3 regions of the Neobacillus sp. SRL179 genome follow, and region 3 is predicted to be linked to each of the others. Evidence: predicted binding sites of a transcription regulator. Region 3 holds the regulator's gene; each other region holds the start of a gene.
What was found. Region 3 encodes CtsR, which represses protease genes until heat stress. Its sites were predicted from a motif close to ATGGTCAATAAAGGTCAAACA; they were not measured.

Region 1 (10,405 bases), 1.2 Mb from region 3:
AAAAAGTAACTGACCTGCTTACCTTTATGCTTCCCCATTATAAAAGGGAAGGTAAAGCACAGCTCGTTATTGCAATTGGATGTACGGGCGGGCAGCATCGGTCGGTTACATTAGCGGAATATATTGGCCGCTTTTTCCAAAAAGATTATAAGACGATTGTTTCTCATCGTGACATTGAGAGGAGAAAGGATAAAACAACATGAGAGAGTTAGGACAGCCACGAATTGTCGTCATTGGCGGCGGAACAGGATTACCCGTGTTATTGCGCGGATTAAAACAATATCCTGTTGATATTACTGCCATTGTGACAGTTGCGGATGACGGAGGCAGCTCAGGGCGCTTGCGTGAGGATTTACATATTCCTCCACCAGGCGACATTCGTAATGTATTGGCATCATTGTCAGATGTTGAACCGCTTGTTGAAGAAATGTTCCAACATCGATTTAAGACCTCGAATGAACTTTCTGGGCATTCACTAGGCAATCTTATTCTAGCAGCCATGACGTCGATTACGGGGAATTTTGTCCATGCCATCCAAGAAATGAGTAAAATCTTAAATGTCCGAGGGAAGGTACTCCCTGCTGCCAATCAAAGCGTCATTTTGCATGCTGAGATGGAAGACGGTGCCATTGTGTCAGGGGAATCTAAAATTCCTTACTCGGGTAAAAGAATTAAAAGAGTTTTTTTAACTTCCAAAAATCATATACGTCCCTTACCGGAGACGATTCAAGCGATTCGTCAGGCTGATTTAATTATTATTGGTCCAGGAAGTTTGTATACAAGTATACTGCCGAACCTTTTGGTTCCTCGTTTAGGGGATGAGGTTTGTCACTCCCATGCAAAAAAGGTTTATATTTGCAATTTGATGACCCAGGCAGGAGAAACCCATGGCTTTACGGCAAGCGATCATGTGAAGGCAATCTATGATCACATGAACTGTGCCTTTATTAATACCATTCTTGTGAATAATGAAGAAATTCCGCCGGATATTCAGCTCCGGTATAATGAAGAATTGGCCGACCCTGTGCAGTATGATATGCCGCAACTTTCCGAGCTTGGGCTTGAAGTGGTTCATGCCGATATTGCCTATCAGGAAAATGGGGCATTAAGGCATGATCCCAAAAAGGTAGCAAATATTTTATATAATTTGCTGATTACTGAAACCAAAAAGCGTTATGAATCGTAGATGGTAGTAGACTTCATAAATAATGTAATTAAGTTGGCGTAGTTATGGATAATTTTTAAAAATAATGCAATGAAAGTTTATTTAATCGAATACTTGTGTTCAAAAAGGTGGTGAGGGGATGTCTTTCGCTTCAGAGACAAAAAAGGAATTAACTAACTTGGAAGTGAAAACTTGCTGCATTCAATCCGAACTATCGGCGTTGATTCGCATGAACGGTTCCCTTTCCTTTTCTAATCGAAAGTTAATTGTCGATATACAAACAGAAAATGCTGCAATTGCCAGAAGAATTTATACATTACTAAAAAAGAGTTACGATGTGCAAGTGGAGCTGCTTGTTCGGAAGAAGATGCGCCTGAAGAAAAATAATGTCTATATTGTGCGTTTAAATGACCAGGCCAAAAAAATTCTTGAAGATACAAAAATATTAGGGGAAGGATTTACCTTCATTCATGACATTTCCCCAGACCTAATAAAGAAGAAGTGTTGTAAGCGTTCTTATCTGCGCGGAGCATTTCTTGCTGGTGGATCTGTCAACAACCCTGAAACTTCTTCTTATCATTTAGAAATTGCCTCGTTATATAAAGAACATAATGATTCTTTATGCGAGTTGATGAATACATTTGGACTAAATAGTAAAACGCTTGAGCGTAAAAAAGGGTTTATTACGTACTTAAAGGAAGCAGAGAAAATTACGGAGTTTTTAAATATTATTGGTGCTCACAATGCCTTGCTTCGCTTTGAAGATGTTCGTATTCTTCGAGACATGAGGAACTCTGTTAACCGCCTTGTAAACTGTGAGACCGCTAATCTCAATAAAACCATTAGTGCTTCGATCAGGCAGGTGGAAAACATTCGCTTCATTAATTCTTCCGTTGGTTTGCAAATTTTACCTGATAAACTGAGAGAAATTGCCGAACTTCGCGTCCAATATCCTGATGTCACACTAAAAGAGTTAGGGGAAATGGTATCAGGGGGGACGATTAGCAAGTCAGGGATTAATCATCGCTTACGAAAAATTGATGAGATTGCGGATAAACTGCGTACAGGAGAATTAACAGCAAAACAATCATAGTTTGTGAAATAATGAATAAATTAGAATCATGCCTATAGAGAATTTACCTGAGGAGGAATTTTACATGTTGGTTAAAGAAATAGAAGTAAAATTGAAAACTGGTCTTCAAGCACGACCTGCGGCACTTTTTGTGCAGGAAGCAAACCGATTTTCTGCAGATGTTTTTCTTGAAAAGGATGGAAAAAAAGTTAATGCGAAGAGTATTATGGGACTTATGAGTCTGGCGGTGGGCTCCGGAGTCGTTATTAATATTATTGCTGACGGCGATGATGAAGAAAATGCCATCAGCGTTTTATCGGATTTCATTCAGAACGAACATTAATCAGAAAGGGTTTGGCTTCAATAGAAGCTGGATCCTTTTTTTAGTTATAATTCAGATTAAACGCTGGGTAGAAGAACGGGTTGGCGGAATAAATGGGAAAGTCCGCGGAATTAATTCAAAAGTTGGCGGGAATAAGTGGAAAATCCGCGGAATTAATCTAAAAAGTGGCGAAAAAAACTGAAAAGTCGGCGGATCCAACCCTAAATGTCCATAAAAAAAGCAACCGGCCACAAAGCCGATTGCTTTTACAACTTACTTTTTCTCTGCATTTTCAGTTGGTTTACGAGTAATAATGCTGTCAATCAAGCCATATTCTTTCGCTCTTTCAGCTGTCATGAAATTGTCGCGGTCTGTATCTCTGCTAATAACTTCTAGCGATTGACCAGTGCGCTCTGCAATAATTCCATTTAATTTTTCACGAAGGAAAAGAATACGCTTAGCTGCAATTTCAATTTCTGTAGCTTGACCTTGAGCGCCGCCTAGTGGCTGGTGAATCATTACTTCAGCATTTGGAAGTGCATAGCGTTTTCCTTTTTGTCCAGCTGTAAGCAGGAATGCACCCATTGAAGCCGCCATACCGATACATACGGTTGATACATCTGCTTTTATGTACTGCATGGTATCATAAATGGCCATTCCGGCTGTTATGCTTCCGCCTGGGCTGTTGATATAAAGAGTTATATCTTTTTCAGGATTTTCCGCTTCAAGGAACAATAATTGTGCTACAATGCTGTTAGCCACATTGTCATCGATGGCGCTTCCTAACATAATAATCCGGTCTTTTAACAGACGGGAGTAAATGTCATAGGCTCTTTCGCCGCGGTTTGTTTGTTCAATAACTGTAGGAATCAAATTCATTTTTCTTCCTCCTTTGATTAGAAAAGGTAAAAGCTTATGTACTTGTATCATACACTGATGGTCAATAAAGGTCAAACATATTGACTTTTAAAAAGTTCGACATCTTTCCCTAAATAAGCATAACCATTTTATCCGACTTTAAAACCTATTCTTTACTTGCAATCAAGAAGGATATAACATATAATAGAAAAGTCGCAAATATACATGCGCTCGTGGTGCAACGGATAGCACGTAAGCCTCCGAAGCTTAAAATGTGAGTTCGATTCTCGCCGAGCGCATCAATAAAGGCCACCTGTTTTCTTATAAACGGGTGGTCTTTTCTTTTTCTTCCATCTACTAAAGTGTATTCCAAATTCTTCACACGAATCTCTCTTCATCGTGTAAAATAGGAGCAGGAGGAGATTCGGATGGACGTAAAGCCAGGGTTATGGCAACAGCAAACGTTAAAATTAGCAATGACGCAGGAGTTATCTCAGGCTATTGCCTTGTTGCAATACTCAGCCCAGGAGCTCACAGCGTTTTTAGAAGATAAAGCACTGGAGAATCCCTTATTACAAATTGAAAATGTGAATGTCAAGCCAATGAATCCTCTAATGGACCGGAACCGACGGAAACATCAAAAGACGGAAAAGGATTGGATTGAGCAAATCGCTGACAAACCATTTTCATTGGAAGAGTACTTACTTTCACAATTAAAAATAACTAACTTATCGGATGAGCAATTAACTGTGATTCATTACCTTATTCATAGTTTAGATGAAAACGGTTACTTTTTAGGTGACATACAGGAACTAGCACTGAAGCTTCAAGTGGACGAAGAGGTAGTAGAAGAATGTCTTGCAGTGATTCAAACATTAGAACCAGCTGGGATTGGGGCAAGGAATCTCCAAGAGTGCCTGCTGATGCAAATCTATTATAAAAATCCAGACAATGAATTGGCGCAAAAAATTATCGCCGATTACTTCGTCCCATTTGCTGAAAAGAAGTGGAAACAAATTTCGAAAGAACTACGGATCACACTTAAAGAGATCCAAGATGTATTTGATGATATCCAGCTGCTTAATCCAAAACCAACAGCTAACTTGCAAAAGGAAGCGACATCCTACATTATTCCTGATGCAATTGTAGAACATACAGCGGAGGGACTGTCGGTCCGGATGTTTGATGATACCTACCCAAGGATAAGCTTTAATGAACAGTATTATAAGAAGTTTAACAATCAAGATACTCATGTTAACCGTTTTTTGCAAGATAAAGTTCAGGATTACCAATGGATCTTAAAAAGCATCGAGCAGCGGAAAGAGACACTAACGAAGGTAGTTACTAAGATTATAGAAAAGCAGCCGGCGTTTTTTCAAAAAGGGGTGCAATCTTTAGTCCCGATGACAATGAAGGAGATTGCTGCAGAATTGGATATACATGAATCAACGGTGAGCAGGGCAGTAAGAGAAAAATATGTGCAAACCCCCATTGGTACGTATGCTCTAAAAACATTTTTCACTAGTACAATTCAGACCGTATCGGAGGATGAAACCACGTCTTCCACGCAAGTGAAAAATGAAATAAATAAATTAGTTGATCAAGAGAACAAGGAGAAGCCGCTGTCTGACCAAGAAATTGTGGAACAATTGAAGCAGCAAAAGGGAATCGTTGTTTCTAGAAGGACGATAGCTAAATACCGCGACCAGTTAGGGATTCCGTCCTCTGCAAAGCGGAAGCGGTTCAAATGACGCTTGCATAACCAAGTGATAAAATGGATTTAAACAAGGATTAAGGAAAGGAATAAACGGATGACAGAGACCAAGACCATTACTTTATACACCCGAAATGGCTGCCCTTTGTGTGACAAAGCAAAAGCAACGCTGCTTGAATTAAAAAACAACTTTGATTTTGAGTTAAAGGAACTGGATATTCAGCAGAGTGACGAGTTAACGGAACGTTATGGATTAATGATACCAGTCGTTCACATCAATGGCGAAGAGGTTGGATTCGGCTATATTGACAAATTTGACATAAGTAATCGTTTGCAAGAAAAATTTCTAAGTAAATAAGTTGAAATCAATTTTCACTCCTGTTACAATGTAATCGTACTAGGGGTGATTTTTTTTAGCGTAGGTGGGACATAATATGTCTATGGTGGACATTTTTTGACCAACTACATATAATAAAGGAGCATGCGAAACGTGCAGTCATTCATTGATATCCAAAAAAGATTATTACCCGACCTTCTTCTTGTCTTACAAAAAAGATATTCTATCCTTCGTTACATCGGTTTTATGCAGCCGGTAGGGAGAAGGAGTTTAGCTGTTAGTCTTGGGTTTACTGAAAGAATTCTTCGTAGTGAAGTAGATTTCCTTAAAGAGCAAAATCTTATTTATATCAATAATATTGGAATGAGTTTAACTTCTGAAGGGAAAAATTTACTAGAGGATTTGGAAGGTTTAATGCGAGAGCTAAAGGGTATTGATGTAATGGAAATGGAATTAAAACACCGGCTTGGCATCAAGAAGGTAATCATCGTACCAGGTGATAGTGATGAATCACCAATGGTTAAAGGTGAGTTGGGCAAAGCGACTGCCATTTGCATGAAAAAACTTCTAGAGGGAAAAAATATTATCGCTGTAACGGGTGGCTCAACCATGGCCGCTGTGGCGGAAAGATTAACACCTTCGACTACGGATAAGGAACTTTTATTTGTCCCAGCTCGAGGCGGAGTTGGTGAGGATGTCGATAATCAAGCAAACACGATTTGCTCGAATATGGCCAAAAATACCGACTCAAAACATCGTGTCTTCTATGTTCCAGATCAGGTTAGTTCAGAAATTTATGAGTCCTTAATCAGAGAGCCTGATATTCATGAAGTTTTAAATTTAATTCAGTCAGCTAGCATGGTTATCCATGGAATTGGAGATGCTATCACAATGGCTGAACGGCGAAAGACGAACCCTGAAATTAAGCGGAAGCTTGAAGAGGGGAAGGCTGTTGGCGAAGCTTTTGGTTATTATTTTAATGAACAAGGCGAGATCGTTCATAAGGTGCTTACGATTGGATTACAACTGGAAGACTTGACACATATCCCTCATGTACTTGCTGTCGCAGGCGGAGCATCAAAGGCAAAGGCCATTAAAGCATATTTAAAACAAGCACCATCATCAACTGTACTTATTACAGATGAAGGGGTAGCAAAGAGGTTATTGAAAGGGTAAATCCTTTTTAAATAAATTTATCTTTACCTAATTAAAGGAGGAAATTAATCATGACAGTAAAAGTTGGTATTAATGGATTTGGACGTATTGGTCGTAACGTGTTTCGTGCGGCTTTAAACAATAGCAATATCGAGATCGTTGCAATTAACGATTTAACAGATGCAAACATGCTTGCACACCTTTTAAAATATGATACAGTTCACGGAACTCTTTCAGAAGACGTAACTGTTGACGGTGAATACCTAGTTGTTGGCGGACAAAAAGTAAAAGTTATCGCTGAACGCGATCCAGCACAACTTGGCTGGGGCAACCTTGGCGTAGATGTAGTTGTAGAATCAACTGGCCGCTTCACAAAGCGTGAAGATGCAGCAAAACACCTTGAAGCAGGTGCGAAAAAAGTTATCATCTCTGCTCCAGCAACTAACGAAGATATTACAATCGTTATGGGTGTTAACGAAGAGAAATACGATGCAGCTAACCACCACGTTTTATCAAACGCTTCTTGTACAACAAACTGTTTAGCACCATTTGCTAAAGTATTAAATGATACTTTCGGCATCAAACGCGGTATGATGACAACAGTTCACTCATACACAAATGACCAACAAATCCTTGACTTACCACACAAGGACTACCGTCGTGCACGTGCAGCAGCTGAGAACATGATCCCAACTTCAACTGGTGCAGCTAAAGCCGTTGCTCTTGTATTACCAGAACTTAAAGGTAAATTAAATGGTATGGCAATGCGTGTTCCAACTCCAAACGTATCTGTTGTGGACTTAGTTGCTGAATTAGAAAAAGATGTAACAGCTGATGAAGTTAATTCAGCATTAAAAGCTGCTGCTGAAGGTCCATTAAAAGGTATCTTAGCTTACAGCGATCTTCCATTAGTATCTAGCGATTACAATGGTGCTACTGTTTCTTCAACTGTTGATGGTTTATCTACAATGGTTCTTGAAGGAAACATGGTTAAAGTATTATCTTGGTATGACAACGAAGTTGGTTACTCTAACCGTGTTGTTGACCTTGTAGATTACATTGCTTCAAAAGGACTTTAATTGATAGCAGTTATTCTTAACAATCTATAATCATGCATGGTATTCCAAAGGGGAGCGGGGAGGATTCCCCCTCCTTTTTTATTGTAAAAAGCCAAAATAGATGGAGGTCCTTTACATGAATAAGAAAACACTTAAAGATATCGATGTAAAAGGAAAACGCGTATTTTGCCGGGTGGATTTTAACGTCCCAATGCAGGATGGAAAAATCACTGATGAAACGCGGATTCGTGCTGCCTTACCAACCATTCAATACTTAATGGAACAAGGGGCAAAAGTTATTTTAGCCAGCCATTTTGGCCGTCCAAAAGGGAAAGTCGTTGAAGAAATGCGGTTAACTCCAGTTGGAGTAAGACTTTCTGATCTTCTTGGTAAAGACGTGAAAAAAGCTGATGAGGCATATGGTGATTCTGTTAAGGCATTAATTGCTGAAATGAATGAAGGCGATGTCCTTCTTCTTGAAAACGTGCGCTTCTATCCTGGAGAAGAAAAGAATGATCCAGAATTAGCTAAAGCATTTGCGGAACTTGCTGATGTGTATGTTAATGATGCCTTTGGAGCAGCACACCGTGCCCATGCTTCAACGGAAGGAATCGCCCATAATTTACCTGCTGTATCCGGCTTCTTAATGGAAAAAGAACTTGATGTTCTTGGTAAAGCACTTTCTAATCCAGAACGTCCTTTTACAGCGATCATTGGTGGTGCGAAGGTAAAGGACAAAATTGGCGTTATCGAAAACCTTCTTGAGCTTGTAGATAACCTCATTATTGGCGGTGGACTTGCTTATACCTTTGTAAAAGCACAAGGTCATGAAATTGGAAAGTCCTTGCTTGAAGAAGATAAGATTGATTTGGCAAAATCCTTTATGGAAAAAGCAAAACAAAAAGGTGTTAATTTCTACATGCCGGTCGACGCAGTCATTGCGGATGATTTCTCTGCAGATGCTAATTCTAAAGTGGTCGCAATTGAAGAAATCCCATCTGATTGGGAAGCACTTGATATTGGTCCAAAGACAGCTGAGATTTATCGCGAAGTGATTCAAAAATCAAAACTTGTTATTTGGAATGGACCTATGGGTGTATTTGAAATTGATAAGTTTGCTGGAGGCACAAAAGCTGTAGCTGAAGCACTTGCACAATCAGAAGGTACATACTCAGTGATCGGCGGCGGAGACTCAGCAGCAGCAGTTGAAAAGTTCAATTTGGCTGATAAAATGAGCCATATCTCTACAGGCGGAGGCGCTTCTCTAGAGTTTATGGAAGGTAAAGCACTTCCAGGGGTTGTCGCATTAAACGATAAATAATGGACAATGTATGAACCTTTCCTAACAATGCTGGCTAGGATAGAAAAGATTATATAAAATAAAAACAATTGCAATAAAACGTACTAAGAAAGGATGTGTCACCATGCGTAAACCAATTATTGCAGGTAACTGGAAAATGAACAAAACTCTTTCCGAAGCGAAAAGTTTTGCAGAGGAAGTAAAAGGGCTTGTTCCTTCTTCCGATAAGATGGAATCTGTTATTTGCGCACCTGCATTATTTTTACAAAGCCTTGTTGAAGTAACACAGGACAGTGAGGTAAAAGTTGGTGCTCAAAATATGCACTTTGAGGAAAGCGGTGCTTTTACTGGGGAAATCAGCCCGAAAGCTCTTGCTGACCTAGGAGTTCAATATGTTATTATTGGACATTCTGAACGTCGTGAAATGTTTAATGAAACGGATGAGTCTGTTAACAAAAAGGCGATTACTGCATTTAAATACAATTTAACTCCAATTGTTTGCTGTGGAGAAACGTTAGAACAGCGTGAAAACGGTGAAACCAATCAATTAGTGGGCAATCAAGTAGCTAAAGCATTGGCAGGTCTAACTGAAGATCAAGTAAAACAAACAGTAATTGCTTATGAACCAATTTGGGCTATCGGCACTGGTAAATCATCGACATCTCAAGATGCAAACGAAGTCTGTGCCCATATCCGCCAAGTGGTTGCGCAGCAATTCTCTCAAGATGTTGCCGATGTTGTAAGAATTCAATACGGCGGCAGCGTGAAACCAGAAAACATTAAAGAATATATGGCACAGCCTGATATTGATGGTGCATTAGTAGGCGGAGCAAGCCTTGAAGCACAATCTTTCTTAAAGTTACTGGAGGCAGGACAGTATGAGTAAATCTCCAGTTGCATTAATCATCCTTGATGGTTTTGGCTGCAGGAATGAAACAAAAGGGAATGCTGTTGCACACGCGAAAAAGCCAAACTTTGACCGGTTATGGAGCACCTATCCACATTCTCATTTAACCGCATCAGGTGAGGCGGTTGGACTGCCTGAAGGCCAAATGGGTAACTCAGAGGTTGGTCACTTAAATATTGGTGCCGGCCGGATTGTTTACCAAAGCTTAACCCGTGTAAATATTGCTATTCGTGAAGGTGAATTTGAAAAAAATGAAACCTTTACAGGAGCAATGGAACATGTAAAAAAACATGGGACTGCCCTTCATTTATTTGGCTTATTGTCTGATGGGGGCGTTCACAGTCACATTCAGCATATGTTTGCCCTGCTGAAACTTGCTAAAGAAGAAGGCGTAGAAAAAGTATATATCCATGCCTTCTTAGATGGGCGGGATGTTGGTCCTAAAACAGCAGAGACATATATTCAACAGACACTGGACAAAATGAAGGAATATGGCGTGGGTGAATTCGCAACCATT
Region 2 (10,405 bases), 1.4 Mb from region 3:
CTCTAGTTGTAATGCAGAGGAAAGGTCATCCTTTTTACTGGACTCAGTTAATGAAGAGGCAAGTGTGATGGCACTATCTATTAATTCCATATTAGCTGAACAATAATAGGGAGTCTTCCAATTAAAATCTCCTTCCTTAGTTGCTGGATAAATACTCACTTTCCAGTGATAATAAATTTTAGACTGGGGGAGTTGGACACCTTCTACCGCAATGAGCCAATGGGTAAATTCTAAATGACAATCAGTAGTGGATTTCTTTAGGGAATCCAGATCATTTAGTCCAATTGAAATAAAGGCCTTTTCATAAAAGTCATGATAATTTGGAGTTCTCATTTTTTCCCCTCCCTTAAAGGTTTATCTATATTATATGAAAGTTTGAAACTATTTTTGTGTGATAAATGTTAAAAATTATTAAAAAATTAAAACGTATTCATAAAATTGTCAAAAATAAGCGAGTTTTAGAAACGGAATACTTAGAGTGAAAAATCAGCCAGCCTGTTAAACTCAATTTTCAAAAATATAACAGGAAATTGACATTAATTAAAAAGTTTTTTATAATAACCTTGAAATCGAGATATTATTTAAGGATGGAAATATTAAAACAAAAACCTAAAGGATGAGGTTATTATGGAAAATGATTCAGTAGCTAAATCATTAAAGCTATTTATTGTCCTTTCAAGAGCATATAAAGCGATTAATGAACATGTAAATAAAGTAATACAAGCAAATGGGCTAAATCCAACAGAATTTGCCGTTTTGGAACTGCTTTATCATAAAGGTGACCAGCCCATGCAGCAAATCGGTGGGAAAATCTTGCTGGCTAGTGGAAGTATTACTTATGTAGTAGACAAGCTTGAACAAAAAGGGCTGTTGAAAAGAATTGCTTGCCCAACAGACCGACGGGTAACATATGCGCAAATAACAGAGGAAGGAAAAACGTTTATTCAAAATATTTTTCCTGAACATGCTAAGCAAATTGATACACTAATGTCGAGCTTAACTGATTCCGAGAAGACGGAAGCGATTGACTTGTTAAAAAAGTTAGGATTGCCAGCAGGTAAATTTTAAATACGGCCATTTTGGCCGTATTTTTTTTATTAAAAGGAATAAGAATGAACAGTGTCGAAATAATATACTTGGCAATTAGAAATAAGGGGGTTATTTTCATGAGCTTTGAAAACTATACATACGTTAGACCTGACTTGGATGAAGTAAAAGCACAATTTGAGGTGGTCCTTGAACGTTTTAAAAACGCCGCTACAGTGGAAGAACAAAGTGAAGTTATGAATGAGATTAATAGGCAAAGAAACGATTTAGGCACCATGTTCAACCTTTGTTATATTCGTCATTCTATTGATACGAATGATGAGTTTTATAAGGAAGAACAGGACTATATGGATGAGGTTCAGCCTGAGGTTGAGGGATTGGTAACAAAATATTACCAAGCGTTAGTTGACTCAAAATTCCGTCTTCAATTAGAAGAAAAATGGGGAACACAGCTTTTTGCACTTGCGGAAGGGCAGCTTAAGACGTTTAAACCAGAAATTGTACCGCATCTTCAAAGGGAAAATCGGTTATCAACAGAATACACCAAGTTGCTTGCTTCAGCTAAGATAGAATTTGAAGGAGAAGAAAGAACACTTGCTCAGTTAGAGCCATTTACGGAATCAAGAGATCGAGAAATACGAAAACGGGCCAACGAGGCAAAGTTTGGATTTTTAGCTGCACATGAAGCGGAGCTGGATCGTATTTATGATGAGTTAGTATCTGTAAGGACGCAGATTGCCCAAACCCTTGGTTTTAAAAACTTTGTGGAGCTAGGCTATTATCGGATGATGAGAACAGACTACAATGCAGAAATGGTGGCAAATTTCCGTAAACAGGTGAAGGAATATATTGTTCCCATTGCTACAAAATTAAAAGCTCGGCAACAAGAAAGAATCGGTCTGGACCAACTAAAGTATTATGACGAACCTTTTAATTTTCTATCAGGAAATGCTGCTCCGAAAGGCAGTCCAGAATGGATTATTGAAAATGGTCAAAAAATGTATGAAGATCTTTCAAAGGAAACAGGGGAATTTTTTAAATTTATGCAAGAAAACAATCTTATGGATCTGGTGGCAAAGAAAGGAAAAGCAGGCGGGGGCTATTGCACCTTTATAGAAAATTATAAGGCGCCATTTATTTTTTCTAATTTCAACGGTACATCGGGTGACATTGATGTGTTGACACATGAGGCAGGTCATGCCTTCCAAGTATATTCCAGCCGTCATTTTGAAATCCCAGAATATTATTGGCCAACCTATGAAGCTTGCGAGATTCATTCAATGAGCATGGAGTTTTTTACATGGCCATGGATGGAATTATTTTTTAAGGAAGATACCGATAAATATAAATTTTCACATCTAAGTAGTGCCTTATTATTCCTGCCTTATGGAGTTTCCGTAGATGAATTTCAGCACTGGGTTTATGAAAATCCAACTGCGTCCCCAACAGAACGGAAACTAAAATGGCGGGAGATCGAGAAAAAGTATTTACCACATAAAGATTATGATGGAAATGAATATTTAGAAAACGGTGGTTTTTGGCAGCGTCAAGGTCATATCTATAATTCCCCGTTTTATTATATTGATTACACGCTCGCACAAATATGTGCCTTTCAATTCTGGAAGCGTTCAAGAGAAGACCAACAAGCAGCATGGGCAGATTATGTAAAGCTTTGCAATCTTGGTGGCAGTATGTCATTTACTAAACTCGTGGAGACGGCTAACTTAATTTCACCCTTTGAAGATGGTTGTGTTGAATCTGTCGTAGGCGTAATTGATAGTTGGTTAAATACAGTAGAAGATAAAAATTTATAAAAAAAAGCGAAGCCTGTTAAAAAAAGGCTTCGCTTTTTGATTATTTCATAGGTACCGCTTCTGAAACAATTTTAAATTCTCCATCCTCCACAACAGTTGATAAATTTTTTGCTTCAGGTTGTTCTAAAATATAGTCGGCAATTTTATCTTCGAGTTGTTCTTGAATGACACGGCGAAGTGGGCGAGCGCCAAATGCAGGATGATAGCCAAGTTCAGCTAATTTTTCTTTTGCTTCCACAGTAATCGCGAATTCAATATTTTGTTCGTTTAATGTAGCTTGTAGTTCGCTCAGCATTAAATCAACGATATACAAAATGTGTTCTTTATCAAGTGCGTTAAATTCAATAATACTATCAAATCGGTTTAAGAATTCTGGTTTAAAGAAACTGCCTAGTGAATCTAAAATGCTTGCTTCTTCAATGGCTTCATTAGCACCAAAGCCGACATGGATAGTTTTGTGGCTGACACCAGCATTACTTGTCATAATAATGACCGTGTCCTTAAAGCTAACCACTCTTCCTTGGCTGTCAGTTAGACGGCCGTCTTCAAGTATTTGTAAAAACATGTGTTGTACATCTGGATGTGCCTTTTCAATTTCATCTAATAAAATAATGCTATAGGGATTTCGGCGAACTTTTTCAGTCAACTGGCCTGCCTCATCATGACCAATATAGCCTGGAGGTGAACCAATTAATTTAGAGACACTATGTTTTTCCATGTATTCGCTCATGTCTAAACGGATCATAGCTTCTTTTGACCCAAATAACTCTTCAGCAAGTGTTTTGGAAAGTTCTGTTTTTCCGACCCCTGTTGGTCCAACAAATAAGAAAGTACCAATTGGACGATGCTTTGATTTTAAGCCAGCACGACTACGTCTTATCGCCTTTGCCACCTTGTTTACTGCTTTTTCCTGTCCAATTACCTTCTTATTAAGATTTTCTTCTAAGTGTTTCATCTTAAACTGTTCATCTTGTTGAAGCTTGCCAACAGGTATACCTGTCTTTTGTTCAATAATTTCTTGAATATGAGATACTGTAACTATAGGTCGATTAGTGTTGGAATTATTGTTTAATTGCTTCTCAAGTTCTGCTTCTTCATCCCGCAGTATAGCAGCTTTCTCATATTGCTCATTTTTAAGTGCTTCGTCCTTCTCTCCGGCAATTTCCTTTAAGCGAACTTCAACTTGCTCATTACTTTTATAATCCGATGTTAGATTTAACTTAGAACCAGCTTCATCAAGCAAATCAATCGCTTTGTCCGGTAAGAAGCGGTCTTGAATGTAGCGCTGAGATAATTGTACACATGCATGTATCGCTTCTTCTGAATAGGTGACTTCATGGTAATCTTCGTATTTCTGTTGAATACCTTTTAAAATAGCAACCGCTGCTTCTGATGTTGGTTCAAGAACGTGGACTGGCTGGAAGCGGCGTTCTAAGGCAGAATCTTTTTCAATTTGCCGATATTCTTTTAATGTGGTTGCACCGACTACCTGCAATTCTCCACGTGCTAATGCTGGTTTTAATATATTTCCTGCATCCATAGAACCTTCAGCAGAACCGGCACCCACTAAAAGATGGATTTCATCAATAAAAAGAATAATATTTTTACGCTCTTGTACTTCTGATATGACTTGTTTCATTCTTTCTTCAAATTGCCCACGGATGCCCGTATTAGCTACTAGAGATGCTACATCTAATAAAAAGACTTCTTTATTACGTAATTTCACTGGGACATCGCCACTAGCAATTTTTATTGCCAGACCTTCTGCAATGGCTGTTTTACCGACACCTGGTTCTCCAATTAATACGGGATTATTTTTGTTTCTTCTATTAAGAATTTCTATTACTCGTTTTATTTCTTCATCTCGACCAATCACTGGATCGATTAATCCTGCTTTTGTTAAGTTGGTTAAGTTTCGTCCAAATTGGTCAATAAAAGCGTTATGACTTGCTTCATTTCCATTTATTGGTGCTTGTTGTCCATTTATATCTTGACCTTCTGGAAAGCCTTTAGCCATAAATAAATTTTCAAATGGGAAGTTCGGAAATGAATGTAAATTAGGACCAAACCCAGCCTTCAGGGTTTGTTTTTCTTTTGTATAACATTCTTGGCAGAGTTTCATTTCCTTACGTTGTCCATTAATATTAAAGCTTAATTGTATATTGGCAGTGTTTTGGTTGCATATTTGACAAAGCATAAGCAAATTACCTCCTAATATATTTTTTGTTTGAGTAACAAATACTTTGACTTTGACTATATTTGACCTTATGGCTATAGTATACTCTGACCTTTTTTGACTTTCAAGTATTTTGTTTATAGAAATGGTTACCAAATAAGAAAAAAAGCTCGTCTTTGTTTGTCCTTTAAATCATATATTGTTGATAAGGGGGAGATGATGTGACGAAGAATTGGACTCAAGCATTTCAAATTGCGGCAGTCTATGTAGGAACCGTGGTGGGGGCTGGCTTTGCCACAGGAAGAGAAATCGTTGAATTTTTTTCACGGTTTGGTTTCTTCGGCTTTCTAAGTATATTAATGAGCGGTTATCTCTTTATTGCACTAGGTTCCAAGCTTATGAGAATGGCCGCACATATAGATGCTAAATCTTACCAAGAGTTTAATGAGTACTTATTTGGTAAATGGCCAAGTCGTATCATTAACATCTTTATGCTTTTTATGCTGCTTGGAGTGAGTGCCGTCATGCTTTCAGGTGCTGGGGCAGTGTTCGATGAACAGTTGGGAATACCTAGGGATATTGGAGTATTTTTAACGATTTTTCTATCGTTTATCGTTATGTTAATCGGTACGAAAGGGCTTTTTGCCGTTAATACCTTTGTTGTTCCCTTAATGATTAGTTTCAGTGTTATTCTTATGCTTTTTTCCATTCAGCTGCCGCACTTTTTAGATCAATTATTATTTATTCCTCATGCAGACGATGGCTGGAAAACTGTAATAGCGCCCTTCTCCTATGCAGCCTTGAATCTTGGTCTTGCACAAGCCGTATTAGTACCGATTGCAACAGAGGTAAAGGATGATTGGACGATTAAATGGGGGGGGATCCTGGGAGGGGCGGCTCTAACCTTAATATTGATTTCTAGCCATTTTACCTTAATCATGCTGCCAAATTTAGAACTATATGAAATCCCTATGGCAATTGTTATGAAAAATTTGGCACCCTTTTTATATTGGATCTTTGTTCTCGTGATTTATGGGGAAATTTTCACATCCGTGATAGGAAATATCTTTGGACTTGACAGACAGCTAAAACAATTCATGCCTGTGCCTACGATTGCTTCGGTTACGGCCATTTTTGCGGTCTCCTACCTGATCAGCCTTGTAAACTATGGCACACTTTTATCCTATTTATATCCCTTGTTTGGCTATATCTGTATGACCTTTTTTATACTATTATGGATGAAACCATTTACACCAATGAAAAAAAAATAAAAATGGCAGCTGTTAACAAAAACAGCTGCCATTTTTATTTAAAAGGTAAAATGATAAAAATCATCAAATCAAAAACAATATGGGATACAATCACTAGTGGCATACTTTTTTTCCAATAATACAGGAGCCCCCACACCAAACCGGAAACAAGGGCTGCAAAAACCAATAAAAAAGAACCAGAGTAGAGATGAACCGAGGCGTAAAGTAATGCTGCAAGTGAAATACTCCAAATCGGTTGGAAGTACGTCATTAGCCTTTTTTGGATAAAACCCCGCCAGAATAGCTCCTCTCCAGGCGCTGCAATCAAAACCAGGGCAATATAATGCCAAAAAGCGTGTGGTGCATACCAGCGGTACAACGTTCTGATGGATTGCTCAAAAGGAAGATGCAGGATTTGAATAGCTTGAAATCCTAACCAAAAAATAAAGTAAATCAAGAATCCAGTGATTGCACCGAGGAAAATATATTGTATAAAGGATGCTTGATCATCTACTTCGCCCTGGAACATAGCAAATATTATTAACACTATCACTGATCCAGTAAAGATATACCAAAATATTGTTTTATCTTGAAATGAAAAGTATATAAGAGCATGCGCAAGAATGTATCCTATGATTAGGCGCATATCTAGAAAGCCTTTTTTCATATATAACAAACTCCTTTATGAATCAATAAAATTTATTTTAACAAATAAATTTTTCAAAAGGAAATTATTTTCTTTAAACATTTTATCCATTTCCTTTAATAAGAACTTATCTAGTTGGAAAAATAAATTGGGAAAGGAGTGATTGGAATGAGCAAATCTAAAAGCCAGCAAGAGCGTGAGTGGACGGTTAGAAAACAAGATCAAAATCCTCATGGTCAAGTTAAATCGTTAAAGGAACTTTCTAAAGAAGCAGGAAAAGGTCAATAATCAAAAAAGAGAAAAGACGAGGCAGTGATGAGTGCCTCGTCTTTTCAGAATATTCTTTTAATAAGCGCTTTCTTTTATCACTCTATAATTTTTATGATTGACAACCGTTCGTTGGTCTAATTCTAAATCACGATAATTATCCATATATGTTAGGTCGACTATTACAGAATTTTCATTTACCTTTTCAACAATCCCTTGCAGGCCGCCACGAAATTCTATGATATTTCCTACTTCTGCTTTTCTCAATTAGTCTCTCTCCTTTACCTCAAAAACTATATTAAAATCCAATTAAATAACAGTTTGCACTACTTTTAGCAATTCGTAAAGGCTTTTGTTTGACAATTTGGTTAATTCTTAAAGAATTTATATATTAATATGAAACAGAAACCAATAAAAGAAGGAAAACGCTTACATTAATAGAATAAGAGAAGGAATTTTTACTAATCATGAGACAATAAGTTAAAATACACTTTATAAGGGTGGTGCATGAATGTGATAGAAGAAATGGTCACAGAAATATTAGATAAGCTGAGTACAGGGGAGTTATCAGAGTACTTTGTAAAAAATGAGGATTTTTTGGAATTTCGTCAGGTACTTGTGAAAAGGAAGGATTTTAAGCACTTCCGTGGGATTGGTCAGCGAGGCGGAGATGTTTTATATCAATACCTTAAAGAACCAAGAAGTTAATCGTTTTTGTAAAGAGAATCGACATAGTTGTTGGTTCTCTTTTATTTTAAAATATATTGTTTTGAGAAAATTTAAACTTTGATAAAATAAGATAGATGATAAATGCTTAATGGAGATGAGTACATGGAATTAACTGAAAAAATTATGCAACTAAAACAAGAAATCGGAAATATAATGGTTGGTAAAGATATGGAAATTGAATTGATGGCAATTTCCTTATTATTTAATGGTCATATTTTGCTTGAAAGTGTACCAGGAACAGGTAAAACAATGCTTGCTAAAAGCTTTGCCACTGCCATCGGCGGAGAATTTTCCCGCATTCAGTTTACCCCTGATGTCCTGCCGAGCGATGTAACGGGGATTCAGTTTTTTAATCCAAAAGTTCAAGATTTCGAATTACGGCCTGGACCCATTATCGCAAATATTGTCTTAGCTGATGAAATTAATCGGGCTACCCCTCGAACTCAGTCCAGCTTATTGGAGGTAATGGAAGAACGACAAGTAACAATAGATGGCGTGACCGTCCCGCTAGAGGAACCCTTTATGGTGATTGCAACACAGAACCCGGTTGAATCACAACAGGGAACGTTTTCTTTGCCTGTTGCGCAAATGGACAGATTCTTTATAAAAATAAAAGTAGGTTATCCGGTCTTTGAAGATGAAAAGACGATCATGAAAATACACCGTGGCGAAAAGAACATGAATACCATTGAACCTGTATTTTCGATTCCCGAGATTTTAAGTATGAAGTCAGCGATCAATAACACGCATATCTCAGAGGACATTGAAGATTACATGTTAACAATCGTAAGGAAAACGCGAGAACACAGCAGCATTGAATTAGGGGTTAGTCCTAGGGGAACATTAGCCCTCATGAAAGCCTCCCAAGGAAAGGCGTTTTTAAATGGTCGTACCTATGTGACACCTAATGACGTGAAAACTGTTGCTCCCTACGTACTAGGACACAGGATTTTTCTATCAATTGAAGGTTCACTAACCAAAACACCAGAAGCCATGATTGATGAGATCCTTGATTCAATCCCTGTACCAGTCGAAGCAGGTACAAATGGATGATTTGGAATAAATATTCGGTAGAAGATCACCAGATCCCGGGTATTAGTGGGTTTGCAATTGTCCTTATTGTGGTTAGTCTATACATCCAATCCAAATTAGTGTTTTTCCTAGCTGTCATTTTTTTAATTATCATTGTCTGTAATCATTATTATTTAAAAAAAGCAGGAGATGCGCTCTCGTTTGAAAACATATATGACAAAAACTGTTATTTTAGCGGTAATCAAGGCCATTGGACCCTGACATTCCAAAACAATGGCTATCCTATTTTAAAAGGGGAACTTCGGGTTTATTTTGATCACTTTGTTGTTCCGATAGGTGAAAAGTTTGATTCTAGCCAATCTATTTATGATATTTCTATTCCATTGTCACTCTTAACGAACCAAACAAAGAAGGTTGTAATTCCTTTCATGGCAGATAGGAGAGGAATCGCTAAAATTCGAAAATTAGAATTTTATATTCCTAGTCTGTTGGGTTTTGGGGTGACAATTTTAGAATCAAAAGCTTTTTTAAAACAACTGGCAGTAGTTTATCCTATGAGGTGCTCAGTAAAAGGGTTAGCAGAATTAATGTCCAACCAACAAGGAGTAAGTGTTGTTCCCTATTCAGTTTATGAAGATCGACTAGGACCATTAGGAACAAGAGACTATGTTCCTTCTGATAGTTTCAACCAAATCCACTGGAAAGCAAGTGCGAGAAAACAAGGCTTGCAAACAAAAATTTATGAAAAATTTCTGAAACGGGCTGGAATGTTTCCTTAAACGTTTCCAATGGCCATTCCATTACAAGCGATCTAGAAAAATTGATTAGCAGTATGACGGAGCTTGCTTATTTTGCCTTTTACAAGCAAATTCCGTATTCTCTGTGCATCAACGTGAGAGCCGTCGGCGATACTCCATTTATTTACCTTCCAAAAGGAGAAGGGAAAGAACATCTCCAAAAAGTATTGGAAACCCTTGCGTCCATAAGTGTCCAAAATACGAGTTTACCCTATGATTACATGATTTCTTTCTATACTAGACATTTAGGAAATCAGCCATTTTTCATCCACGCAGGTATCAGGACAACCGAAACGAATCAGCAGCTCCTTAACTTATCTATGAAAGGAACAAAGCTGTATCATTTTATAATAGATGAAGATAATGCCCTGCTAAATGATTTAGTTATTCATCAAGAAAGAAGGGTACAGCCATGATTAGACGTGTGGCACGAGTCTCCTATCACTTTCTTATTGAAATGATTATGGTCAATCTTGCAATATTTTTACTTTATATACATAAAAAAGAACTGCCTCCAATTTTTTTGTTATCAGTTCTGTGTATCGGAAGTTTTGTCCTTTTTTCTAATTTGCTTGTAAAATATTCTAATAAGGGGAAATGGCTTTATTTCGGGACTGTGTTTCCCATCCTGCTGATGATGGGATTTT
Region 3 (10,405 bases):
GTTGGTAGAGCATCTGACTCTTAATCAGAGGGTCGAAGGTTCGAGCCCTTCATAGCCCACTATTAAATCTTATCCCTGTAATGAGCCATTAGCTCAGTCGGTAGAGCATCTGACTTTTAATCAGAGGGTCGAAGGTTCAAGTCCTTCATGGCTCACCATTTTAATATGCGGGTGTGGCGGAATTGGCAGACGCACCAGACTTAGGATCTGGCGCCGCAAGGCGTGGGGGTTCGACTCCCTTCACCCGCACCATTTAATTTTATATGCGGAAGTAGTTCAGTGGTAGAACATCACCTTGCCAAGGTGGGGGTCGCGGGTTCGAATCCCGTCTTCCGCTCCAATAATGCCGGGGTGGCGGAACTGGCAGACGCACAGGACTTAAAATCCTGCGGTAGGTGACTACCGTACCGGTTCGATTCCGGTCCTCGGCACCATCACAACAAATTCATATGCGCCCTTAGCTCAGCTGGATAGAGTGTTTGACTACGAATCAAAAGGTCGGGAGTTCGAATCTCTCAGGGCGCATTATTTCGGGAAGTAGCTCAGCTTGGTAGAGCACTTGGTTTGGGACCAAGGGGTCGCAGGTTCGAATCCTGTCTTCCCGACCATATTTCTTATCTTTTACGGGGTCTTAGCTCAGCTGGGAGAGCGCCTGCTTTGCACGCAGGAGGTCAGGGGTTCGATCCCCCTAGACTCCACCAATTTTATTTAATATGTTGACAATGTAAATTTTATTTGTTAATATATAAAAGTCGCACAAATGATTGTTCTTTGAAAACTAAACAAACAAAACGTCAACAAACAATAATATTAGTTTCGTATGAAACTAAGCCAACGTAACAAAATGAGCTAAATCAACTTTCTCGGAGAGTTTGATCCTGGCTCAGGACGAACGCTGGCGGCGTGCCTAATACATGCAAGTCGAGCGGACTTTCAAAAGCTTGCTTTTGAAAGTTAGCGGCGGACGGGTGAGTAACACGTGGGCAACCTGCCTGTAAGACTGGGATAACATCGGGAAACCGATGCTAATACCGGATAATCCTTTTTCTCTCATGAGAAAAAGCTGAAAGTCGGTTTACGCTGACACTTACAGATGGGCCCGCGGCGCATTAGCTAGTTGGTGAGGTAACGGCTCACCAAGGCGACGATGCGTAGCCGACCTGAGAGGGTGATCGGCCACACTGGGACTGAGACACGGCCCAGACTCCTACGGGAGGCAGCAGTAGGGAATCTTCCACAATGGACGAAAGTCTGATGGAGCAACGCCGCGTGAGCGATGAAGGCCTTCGGGTCGTAAAGCTCTGTTGTTAGGGAAGAACAAGTACCGGAGTAACTGCCGGTACCTTGACGGTACCTAACCAGAAAGCCACGGCTAACTACGTGCCAGCAGCCGCGGTAATACGTAGGTGGCAAGCGTTGTCCGGAATTATTGGGCGTAAAGCGCGCGCAGGCGGTCCTTTAAGTCTGATGTGAAAGCCCACGGCTCAACCGTGGAGGGTCATTGGAAACTGGGGGACTTGAGTGCAGAAGAGGAAAGCGGAATTCCACGTGTAGCGGTGAAATGCGTAGAGATGTGGAGGAACACCAGTGGCGAAGGCGGCTTTCTGGTCTGTAACTGACGCTGAGGCGCGAAAGCGTGGGGAGCAAACAGGATTAGATACCCTGGTAGTCCACGCCGTAAACGATGAGTGCTAAGTGTTAGGGGGTTTCCGCCCCTTAGTGCTGCAGCTAACGCATTAAGCACTCCGCCTGGGGAGTACGGCCGCAAGGCTGAAACTCAAAGGAATTGACGGGGGCCCGCACAAGCGGTGGAGCATGTGGTTTAATTCGAAGCAACGCGAAGAACCTTACCAGGTCTTGACATCCTCTGACACTCCTAGAGATAGGAATTTCCCCTTCGGGGGACAGAGTGACAGGTGGTGCATGGTTGTCGTCAGCTCGTGTCGTGAGATGTTGGGTTAAGTCCCGCAACGAGCGCAACCCTTGTTCTTAGTTGCCAGCATTCAGTTGGGCACTCTAAGGAGACTGCCGGTGACAAACCGGAGGAAGGTGGGGATGACGTCAAATCATCATGCCCCTTATGACCTGGGCTACACACGTGCTACAATGGATGGTACAAAGGGCAGCAAAGCCGCGAGGCCTAGCCAATCCCATAAAACCATTCTCAGTTCGGATTGTAGGCTGCAACTCGCCTACATGAAGCCGGAATCGCTAGTAATCGCGGATCAGCATGCCGCGGTGAATACGTTCCCGGGCCTTGTACACACCGCCCGTCACACCACGAGAGTTTGTAACACCCGAAGTCGGTGGGGTAACCGTAAGGAGCCAGCCGCCTAAGGTGGGACAGATGATTGGGGTGAAGTCGTAACAAGGTAGCCGTATCGGAAGGTGCGGCTGGATCACCTCCTTTCTAAGGAATATGCAGTCCTTGTGGACTGATAAATTGTTTGACGTTTTTTGTTTGTTTAGTTTTGAGGGAGCAATTCTCTCAAAGCTTTTTTTAATCGTTCTTTGAAAACTAGATAATCGTAAGAAGAAGCAAGAAAACATCGAGTAATCGCCATTTTAGTTTTCTCTCTTAAGTAATTAAGAGAAATAACCTTTTAGGTTAAGTTAGAAAGGGCGCACGGTGAATGCCTTGGCACTAGGAGCCGATGAAGGACGGGACTAACACCGATATGCTTCGGGGAGCTGTAAGTAAGCTTTGATCCGGAGATTTCCGAATGGGGGAACCCACTGCTCGTAATGGAGCAGTATCTTTACCTGAATACATAGGGTATTGATGGCATACCCGGGGAACTGAAACATCTAAGTACCCGGAGGAAGAGAAAGCAAACGCGATTCCCTGAGTAGCGGCGAGCGAAACGGGACATAGCCCAAACCAAGAGGCTTGCCTCTTGGGGTTGTAGGACACTCAACATGGAGTTACAAAGGAACGGGGTAAATGAAGCGATCTGGAAAGGTCCGTCATAGAAGGTAAAAACCCTGTAGTTGAAACTTCGTTCCCTCCTGAGTGGATCCTGAGTACGGCCGGACACGAGAAATCCGGTCGGAAGCAGGGAGGACCATCTCCCAAGGCTAAATACTCCCTAGTGACCGATAGTGAACCAGTACCGTGAGGGAAAGGTGAAAAGCACCCCGGAAGGGGAGTGAAATAGTTCCTGAAACCGTGTGCCTACAAGTAGTTAGAGCCCGTTAATGGGTGATAGCGTGCCTTTTGTAGAATGAACCGGCGAGTTACGATCCCATGCAAGGTTAAGTTGAAAAGACGGAGCCGCAGCGAAAGCGAGTCTGAATAGGGCGAATGAGTATGTGGTCGTAGACCCGAAACCAGGTGATCTACCCATGTCCAGGGTGAAGTCCAGGTAACACTGGATGGAGGCCCGAACCCACGCACGTTGAAAAGTGCGGGGATGAGGTGTGGGTAGCGGAGAAATTCCAATCGAACTTGGAGATAGCTGGTTCTCTCCGAAATAGCTTTAGGGCTAGCCTCACGTAGTAAGAGTCTTGGAGGTAGAGCACTGTTTGGACTAGGGGCCCTCATCGGGTTACCGAATTCAGACAAACTCCGAATGCCAAAGACTTATCCGTGGGAGTCAGACTGCGAGTGATAAGATCCGTAGTCAAAAGGGAAACAGCCCAGACCACCAGCTAAGGTCCCAAAGTATACGTTAAGTGGAAAAGGATGTGGAGTTGCTTAGACAACCAGGATGTTGGCTTAGAAGCAGCCACCATTTAAAGAGTGCGTAATAGCTCACTGGTCGAGTGACTCTGCGCCGAAAATGTACCGGGGCTAAACGTATCACCGAAGCTGTGGATTGACACCATCAGGTGTCAGTGGTAGGAGAGCGTTCTAAGGGCGTTGAAGCTAGACCGTAAGGACTGGTGGAGCGCTTAGAAGTGAGAATGCCGGTATGAGTAGCGAAAGATGAGTGAGAATCTCATCCACCGAATGCCTAAGGTTTCCTGAGGAAGGCTCGTCCGCTCAGGGTTAGTCGGGACCTAAGCCGAGGCCGAAAGGCGTAGGCGATGGACAACAGGTTGATATTCCTGTACCACCTCTTTATCGTTTGAGTGATGGGGGGACGCAGGAGGATAGGGTAAGCGCGCTGTTGGATATGCGCGTCTAAGCAGTTAGGCTGGTGAATAGGAAAATCCGTTCACCGTGAAGGCTGAGCTGTGACAGCGAGGGAAATTTAGTACCGAAGTTCCTGATTCCACACTGCCAAGAAAAGCCTCTAGCGAGATAAAAGGTGCCCGTACCGCAAACCGACACAGGTAGGCGAGGAGAGAATCCTAAGGTGAGCGAGAGAACTCTCGTTAAGGAACTCGGCAAAATGACCCCGTAACTTCGGGAGAAGGGGTGCTCTTTGAGGTTCATAGCCTCGAAGAGCCGCAGTGAATAGGCCCAGGCGACTGTTTAGCAAAAACACAGGTCTCTGCGAAGCCGCAAGGCGAAGTATAGGGGCTGACGCCTGCCCGGTGCTGGAAGGTTAAGAGGAGGGGTTAGCGCAAGCGAAGCTCTGAATCGAAGCCCCAGTAAACGGCGGCCGTAACTATAACGGTCCTAAGGTAGCGAAATTCCTTGTCGGGTAAGTTCCGACCCGCACGAAAGGCGTAACGATCTGGGCACTGTCTCAACGAGAGACTCGGTGAAATTATAGTACCTGTGAAGATGCAGGTTACCCGCGACAGGACGGAAAGACCCCGTGGAGCTTTACTGTAGCCTGATATTGAATTTTGGTACAGCTTGTACAGGATAGGTAGGAGCCTGAGAAGCCGGAGCGCTAGCTTCGGTGGAGGCGTCGGTGGGATACTACCCTGGCTGTATTGAAATTCTAACCCGCACCCCTTATCGGGGTGGGAGACAGTGTCAGGTGGGCAGTTTGACTGGGGCGGTCGCCTCCTAAAGAGTAACGGAGGCGCCCAAAGGTTCCCTCAGAATGGTTGGAAATCATTCGTAGAGTGTAAAGGCACAAGGGAGCTTGACTGCGAGACCTACAAGTCGAGCAGGGACGAAAGTCGGGCTTAGTGATCCGGTGGTTCCGCATGGAAGGGCCATCGCTCAACGGATAAAAGCTACCCCGGGGATAACAGGCTTATCTCCCCCAAGAGTCCACATCGACGGGGAGGTTTGGCACCTCGATGTCGGCTCATCGCATCCTGGGGCTGTAGTCGGTCCCAAGGGTTGGGCTGTTCGCCCATTAAAGCGGTACGCGAGCTGGGTTCAGAACGTCGTGAGACAGTTCGGTCCCTATCCGTCGTGGGCGCAGGAAATTTGAGAGGAGCTGTCCTTAGTACGAGAGGACCGGGATGGACGCACCGCTGGTGTACCAGTTGTCTTGCCAAAGGCATCGCTGGGTAGCTATGTGCGGACGGGATAAGTGCTGAAAGCATCTAAGCATGAAGCCCCCCTCAAGATGAGATTTCCCATAGCGTCAAGCTAGTAAGAACCCTGAAAGATGATCAGGTTGATAGGTCAGAGGTGGAAGCGTGGCGACATGTGGAGCTGACTGATACTAATCGTTCGAGGACTTAACCATTTATATTAGGTGAACTTGAGTTTTTAAAACTTCTTCTGCATTATCTAGTTTTGAGGGAATGAACCTCTAATTAAATAGTCTGGTAATTAAGGCGAGAAGGTCACACCCGTTCCCATACCGAACACGGAAGTTAAGCTTCTCAGCGCCGATGGTAGTTGGGACACGCGTCCCTGTGAGAGTAGGACGTTGCCAGGCACACAAAAGACAACCTGTATTGGGTTGTCTTTTTTTGCATTATAAAATAGTCTAAAAATTTAAGAGGATGCTGTTATTTAAATGTAGCATCTCTCTTAAAGACAAAATTTGTGTCTCAGTCAATCAAAATGTCTTTAAGAAGCCGTCTAGAGGACAAAACTCATCGAAGTCCTGCCAAAAATGTCTTTAAGAAGCCGTCTAAAGGACAAAACTCCCCGAAGTCCTGCTCAAAATGTCTTTAAGAAGCCGTCTAAAGGACAAAACTCCCCGAAGTCCTGCTCAAAATGTCTTTAAGAAGCCGTCTAAAGGACAAAACTCATCGAAGCCCTGTCAAAAATGTCTTTAAGAAACCGTCTAAAAGACAAAACTCATCGAAGCCCTGTCAAAAATGTCTTTAAGAAACCGTCTAAAAGACAAAACCCCCCGAAAGATTGCCCTAAATGTCTTTAAGACCCAGCATATAAGGACAATCAATCATAAAAAGATACCCCTACATACTTTTATTATTAGAGTGCCCAGCCCCACTATTACCCTTTTTGACTTTTACACCAAATAGGAATCGGGTGAGATGAGTCCTCTTTATTACGAACTCAAAAATAAGAAGAGAGACTGTTAAGGTTGAAATCATAATTAAGACATATTTAAGTGGGACAGTTAGGTCTAGCCTAATCACATAATAACCAATCACCACTAACACCGTTTGATGAATAATATAAACCGGAAACGCAGCTTCATTCAAAAAGGGAAGGAGTCGATGATTTTTATTTAAATATTTATGACCATACCCATGAATGACGATTAGGCCCATCCATACATTAAACATCCTGAACAACGTTAAGAAGCTGTCCATTAAAAGACTTTTTATGTCATCGTTTTGGGCAACGAGGAAAACCCAGATTGGTACAGAGATAAGTATTACTAATAAACCCCTAAGGCGTAAACGATTAAACATCTCTTGGAATCGTTGATCACTGCTAGTTATATACCCCATAATAAAAAGAACGAAGTAAAAGAATGGATTTTGCCCGCCTGGAGCTGGCAGTTTAGTTGTTAGTGCTAACACTATAAAAAACAGGATAAACATGGATGGCTTACTCATAGTGTAATGGATAAAATGTTTTGGTTTTTCTGTTCGTAAAAAATGAAAAACGGGTAAAGCCAATATTGAAAGAACAAAAAGATAAAGGATAAACCACAGGTGAGCAGGGGTAAATGTACCAAAACAACCTGATAAATCGCTAAAGTTTGAGGAAAATTCTTTTAAAAACATGAAATAGGAACCTGATGATTTTCCGGTATGGTCCATAATCGCAAAATACCCTTTTAGGTGGAACAATGAGTAATAGGCCAACTAAGAGCGGTATTAACAGGCGGCTGCATCTTTATTTTAGAAAAAAGGATTTGGATTTTATCTGTAATGCGTACGTACCAGCTGGCAGAACCGGCTAACCAAAATAGCAGGGGCATAAACCATAAATTAGCAACTGAAATGAACCAGCTTAACCCCCAGCTCAATGTTTCATTTTTTACATAAAAAGGATCCCAATAATCAAAAAATCGTGCCGCATGGAAAGGAAATAATAAGAAAATCCCAAAATTCCTAAGCCAATCGATGTCATACCGTCTTTCCTTTTCACTCATAGACTTTCTTATTTCATAATTTTTACAATTACATTTTACAGGCAGGAGGAAATATTAGAAAGTATTTATATACAAAAACAGGAAAAACGCATCTCTGTGTCAAAACTAGAATGATATCTAACCCTGCTCTATGGAGAAGAATCTATTTTAGTCGGTATTTCTTAGAAATCATAGGTTTCAGGGCGGGGAAATTTGGAGAAAATCAGTAGTAGTGAATCGTTGCATCTCCCCCAAAATTTCAGTATAATAAAAGTCAAATATAGTCAAAGTCAGATGATGGGAGGTGGGAAGATGAGAAACATCTCCGATATTATTGAAAAATATCTAAAGCAGGTTTTGGAGTTAAGTGAAGAAGACCTTGTTGAAATTAAGCGAAATGAAATTGCTGACAAGTTTCAGTGCGTCCCTTCACAAATCAATTATGTCATTAATACTCGTTTCACCATTGAACGAGGATATATTGTAGAAAGTAAACGGGGCGGCGGTGGATATATTCGGATTATGAAGGTTCAATCCCACGATTTAGCCCATTTAATTGATCAGTTGCTAGCAATCATCCAAAATCGAATTAGTCAAACAAGTGCTGAAGATGTAATTGTAAGACTGGTTCATGAGGAGGTCATTACAAAACGAGAGGCAAAAATTATGCTAAGTGTCATCGATCGTTCTGTCTTATATATTGATCTTCCATATCGTGATGAATTACGAGCAAGAATGTTAAAAGCAATGTTAACATCCTTAAAATATAAATAACTAGTGCAGCCAGAGAGGTGATAAATATGATCTGTCAAGAATGCAATCAAAGGCCAGCTGCTCTTCATTTTACAAAAATTATTAATGGTGAAAAAACAGAAGTACATCTTTGTGAGAAATGTGCCCAGGAAAAAGGCGAAATGTTTATCTTTAATGGGGAATCTGGTTTTGCTTTTAATAATCTATTAGCAGGATTATTAAATATTGACCCAACATTTCAAAAGTCGAGTGAAAGTCCATTTCAACAGGAGGAAATCCTTCAATGTGATCATTGCTCGATGACTTTTCCACAGTTTTTAAAGGTAGGACGGTTTGGCTGTGCCCATTGTTATGAAACATTTCAAGACCAGTTACAGCCTGTATTAAGGCGTTTGCATGGTGGAAATTGGTCACATAATGGTAAAATACCGAAAAGAATTGGCGGCAGCCTCCATCTTCGTAAACAAATCGAAGAATTAAAACTAGGACTCCGAAATGCCATTTCCAATGAGGAATTTGAGAAGGCTGCGGAGATTCGCGATGAAATACGTACGTTAGAAAAACAATTAGCTGGAAACGAAGAGGGAGGAGAATAACGTGTCGCTTGAACATTTCTTTAATCAAGCCGTCAGCTCCTGGATGAGCGAAGAGGGACCGGATTCGGATATTGTCCTTAGTTCTCGAATCCGTCTAGCTAGAAACTTTGAGGCTTACAACTTTCCGACTGTATTTTCACCAGAAGAGGCAAAAGCGGTTATTGTCAATATGGAGGAAATCCTTAACCAATCCGATCTTCAAAAGTATGGAAGGATGGAATTATTAAAAATTGATGAAATGCAGCCGCTTCAGAAAAGGGTCTTAGTAGAAAAGCACTTGGTTAGTCCCCTATTGGCTGAAGATTCACCTTATGGTGCTGTTCTTTTAACAGAAAACGAAGAAGTTAGTATTATGATTAATGAAGAAGACCATATCAGAATTCAATGTTTGTTTCCCGGCTTACAAATTGCAGAGGCATTGGCGGCGGCCAACGAAATAGATGATTGGCTTGAAAGTAACATTCATTATGCCTTTGACGAAAAACACGGTTATTTAACAAGTTGTCCCACAAATGTTGGAACGGGACTTCGGGCCTCCGTTATGATGCATTTACCTGGATTAATACTTACCCAGCAAATAAACCGCATCATTCCGGCTATTCACCAATTAGGTCTTGTTGTAAGAGGAATTTATGGTGAAGGCAGTGAGGCGCAGGGAAATATCTTTCAAATTTCCAATCAAATCACGCTAGGAAAGTCTGAAGTTGATATTAGCCGTGATTTAAAAGGAGTTGTCAGTCAGTTAATTTCCCAAGAAAGGTCAGCTCGGGAAGCATTACGGAAAACTTCTAACATACAATTAGAAGACAGAGTGTTTCGCTCATTAGGAGTATTATCTAATAGCCGAATTATTGAATCAAAAGAAGCAGCACGCTGTTTATCCGATGTTCGGCTTGGAATAGATATGGGGTATATAAAGAAAATGCCGAAGACAATCTTAAATGAATTAATGATCCTAACCCAGCCGGGATTTTTACAGCAATATGCCGGTGGTCCATTAAGACCGCATGAAAGGGATATTCGCAGAGCAACGTTAATTAGGGATCGAATTAACATGGAGCATGGAAAAATAGGTGAGGAGGAATAGAATATGATGTTTGGACGTTTTACAGAAAGAGCACAAAAGGTTCTTGCTTTGGCACAAGAGGAAGCCATTCGCCTTGGACATAACAACATTGGAACTGAACACGTTTTATTAGGGTTGGTTCGTGAAGGTGAAGGGATTGCAGCTAAAGCACTTTATGGGCTTGGTTTAGGTTCTGATAAAATTCAAAAAGAAGTAGAGAATTTAATTGGTAAAGGACAAGAAACCTCTCAAACTATTCACTATACTCCTAGAGCAAAAAAGGTTATTGAATTATCAATGGACGAGGCACGAAAATTAGGACATTCGTATGTAGGAACAGAACATATTCTCCTTGGCTTAATTCGTGAAGGAGAAGGGGTTGCTGCCCGGGTATTAAATAACCTTGGTGTCAGCTTAAACAAGGCACGCCAGCAGGTGCTTCAATTATTAGGAAGCAATGAATCAGGCGGCCATCAAGGGGCGTCAGTTAGTGCTAATACACCAACACTTGACAGCCTTGCTAGAGATTTAACAGCGATTGCCCGTGAAGGCAGCTTGGACCCAGTTATTGGCCGTAGTAAAGAAATTCAACGGGTCATTGAGGTGTTAAGCCGGCGTACGAAGAATAACCC

Region 1: the regulator CtsR is predicted to act here: its motif matches at 3,496-3,516, upstream of clpP (ATP-dependent Clp endopeptidase proteolytic subunit ClpP).
Region 2: the regulator CtsR is predicted to act here: its motif matches at 5,142-5,162, upstream of AC4E8C_RS07230 (ATP-dependent Clp protease ATP-binding subunit).

What each region holds. Positions count from the first base shown of each region.
Region 1 is NZ_OZ481792.1:3,983,833-3,994,237, reverse strand. It holds gene rapZ (RNase adapter RapZ) at 1-203, shown strand, start outside; gene AC4E8C_RS19895 (gluconeogenesis factor YvcK family protein) at 200-1,186, shown strand; gene whiA (DNA-binding protein WhiA) at 1,305-2,258, shown strand; gene AC4E8C_RS19885 (HPr family phosphocarrier protein) at 2,323-2,580, shown strand; gene clpP (ATP-dependent Clp endopeptidase proteolytic subunit ClpP) at 2,833-3,438, opposite strand; tRNA gene AC4E8C_RS19875 (tRNA-Arg) at 3,645-3,716, shown strand; gene rpoN (RNA polymerase factor sigma-54) at 3,846-5,168, shown strand; gene AC4E8C_RS19865 (glutaredoxin family protein) at 5,229-5,489, shown strand; gene AC4E8C_RS19860 (sugar-binding transcriptional regulator) at 5,622-6,644, shown strand; gene gap (type I glyceraldehyde-3-phosphate dehydrogenase) at 6,695-7,702, shown strand; gene AC4E8C_RS19850 (phosphoglycerate kinase) at 7,818-9,002, shown strand; gene tpiA (triose-phosphate isomerase) at 9,106-9,867, shown strand; gene gpmI (2,3-bisphosphoglycerate-independent phosphoglycerate mutase) at 9,860-10,405, shown strand, end outside.
Region 2 is NZ_OZ481792.1:1,461,008-1,471,412, forward strand. It holds gene AC4E8C_RS07215 (hypothetical protein) at 1-333, opposite strand, end outside; gene AC4E8C_RS07220 (MarR family winged helix-turn-helix transcriptional regulator) at 628-1,068, shown strand; gene AC4E8C_RS07225 (M3 family oligoendopeptidase) at 1,167-2,861, shown strand; gene AC4E8C_RS07230 (ATP-dependent Clp protease ATP-binding subunit) at 2,902-5,058, opposite strand; gene AC4E8C_RS07235 (YkvI family membrane protein) at 5,259-6,308, shown strand; gene AC4E8C_RS07240 (CPBP family intramembrane glutamic endopeptidase) at 6,343-6,954, opposite strand; gene AC4E8C_RS07245 (DUF6254 family protein) at 7,102-7,221, shown strand; gene AC4E8C_RS07250 (YkvS family protein) at 7,279-7,467, opposite strand; gene AC4E8C_RS07255 (hypothetical protein) at 7,714-7,908, shown strand; gene AC4E8C_RS07260 (AAA family ATPase) at 8,032-8,982, shown strand; gene AC4E8C_RS07265 (DUF58 domain-containing protein) at 8,979-9,740, shown strand; gene AC4E8C_RS07270 (hypothetical protein) at 9,782-10,174, shown strand; gene AC4E8C_RS07275 (hypothetical protein) at 10,171-10,405, shown strand, end outside.
Region 3 is NZ_OZ481792.1:94,416-104,820, forward strand. It holds tRNA gene AC4E8C_RS00470 (tRNA-Lys) at 1-59, shown strand, start outside; tRNA gene AC4E8C_RS00475 (tRNA-Lys) at 83-158, shown strand; tRNA gene AC4E8C_RS00480 (tRNA-Leu) at 168-252, shown strand; tRNA gene AC4E8C_RS00485 (tRNA-Gly) at 266-340, shown strand; tRNA gene AC4E8C_RS00490 (tRNA-Leu) at 346-434, shown strand; tRNA gene AC4E8C_RS00495 (tRNA-Arg) at 452-525, shown strand; tRNA gene AC4E8C_RS00500 (tRNA-Pro) at 532-608, shown strand; tRNA gene AC4E8C_RS00505 (tRNA-Ala) at 626-701, shown strand; rRNA gene AC4E8C_RS00510 (16S ribosomal RNA) at 861-2,410, shown strand; rRNA gene AC4E8C_RS00515 (23S ribosomal RNA) at 2,607-5,543, shown strand; rRNA gene rrf (5S ribosomal RNA) at 5,622-5,738, shown strand; gene AC4E8C_RS00525 (acyltransferase family protein) at 6,229-7,044, opposite strand; gene AC4E8C_RS00530 (hypothetical protein) at 7,062-7,379, opposite strand; gene AC4E8C_RS00535 (CtsR family transcriptional regulator) at 7,671-8,132, shown strand; gene mcsA (protein-arginine kinase activator protein McsA) at 8,159-8,707, shown strand; gene mcsB (protein-arginine kinase McsB) at 8,709-9,794, shown strand; gene clpC (ATP-dependent protease ATP-binding subunit ClpC) at 9,798-10,405, shown strand, end outside.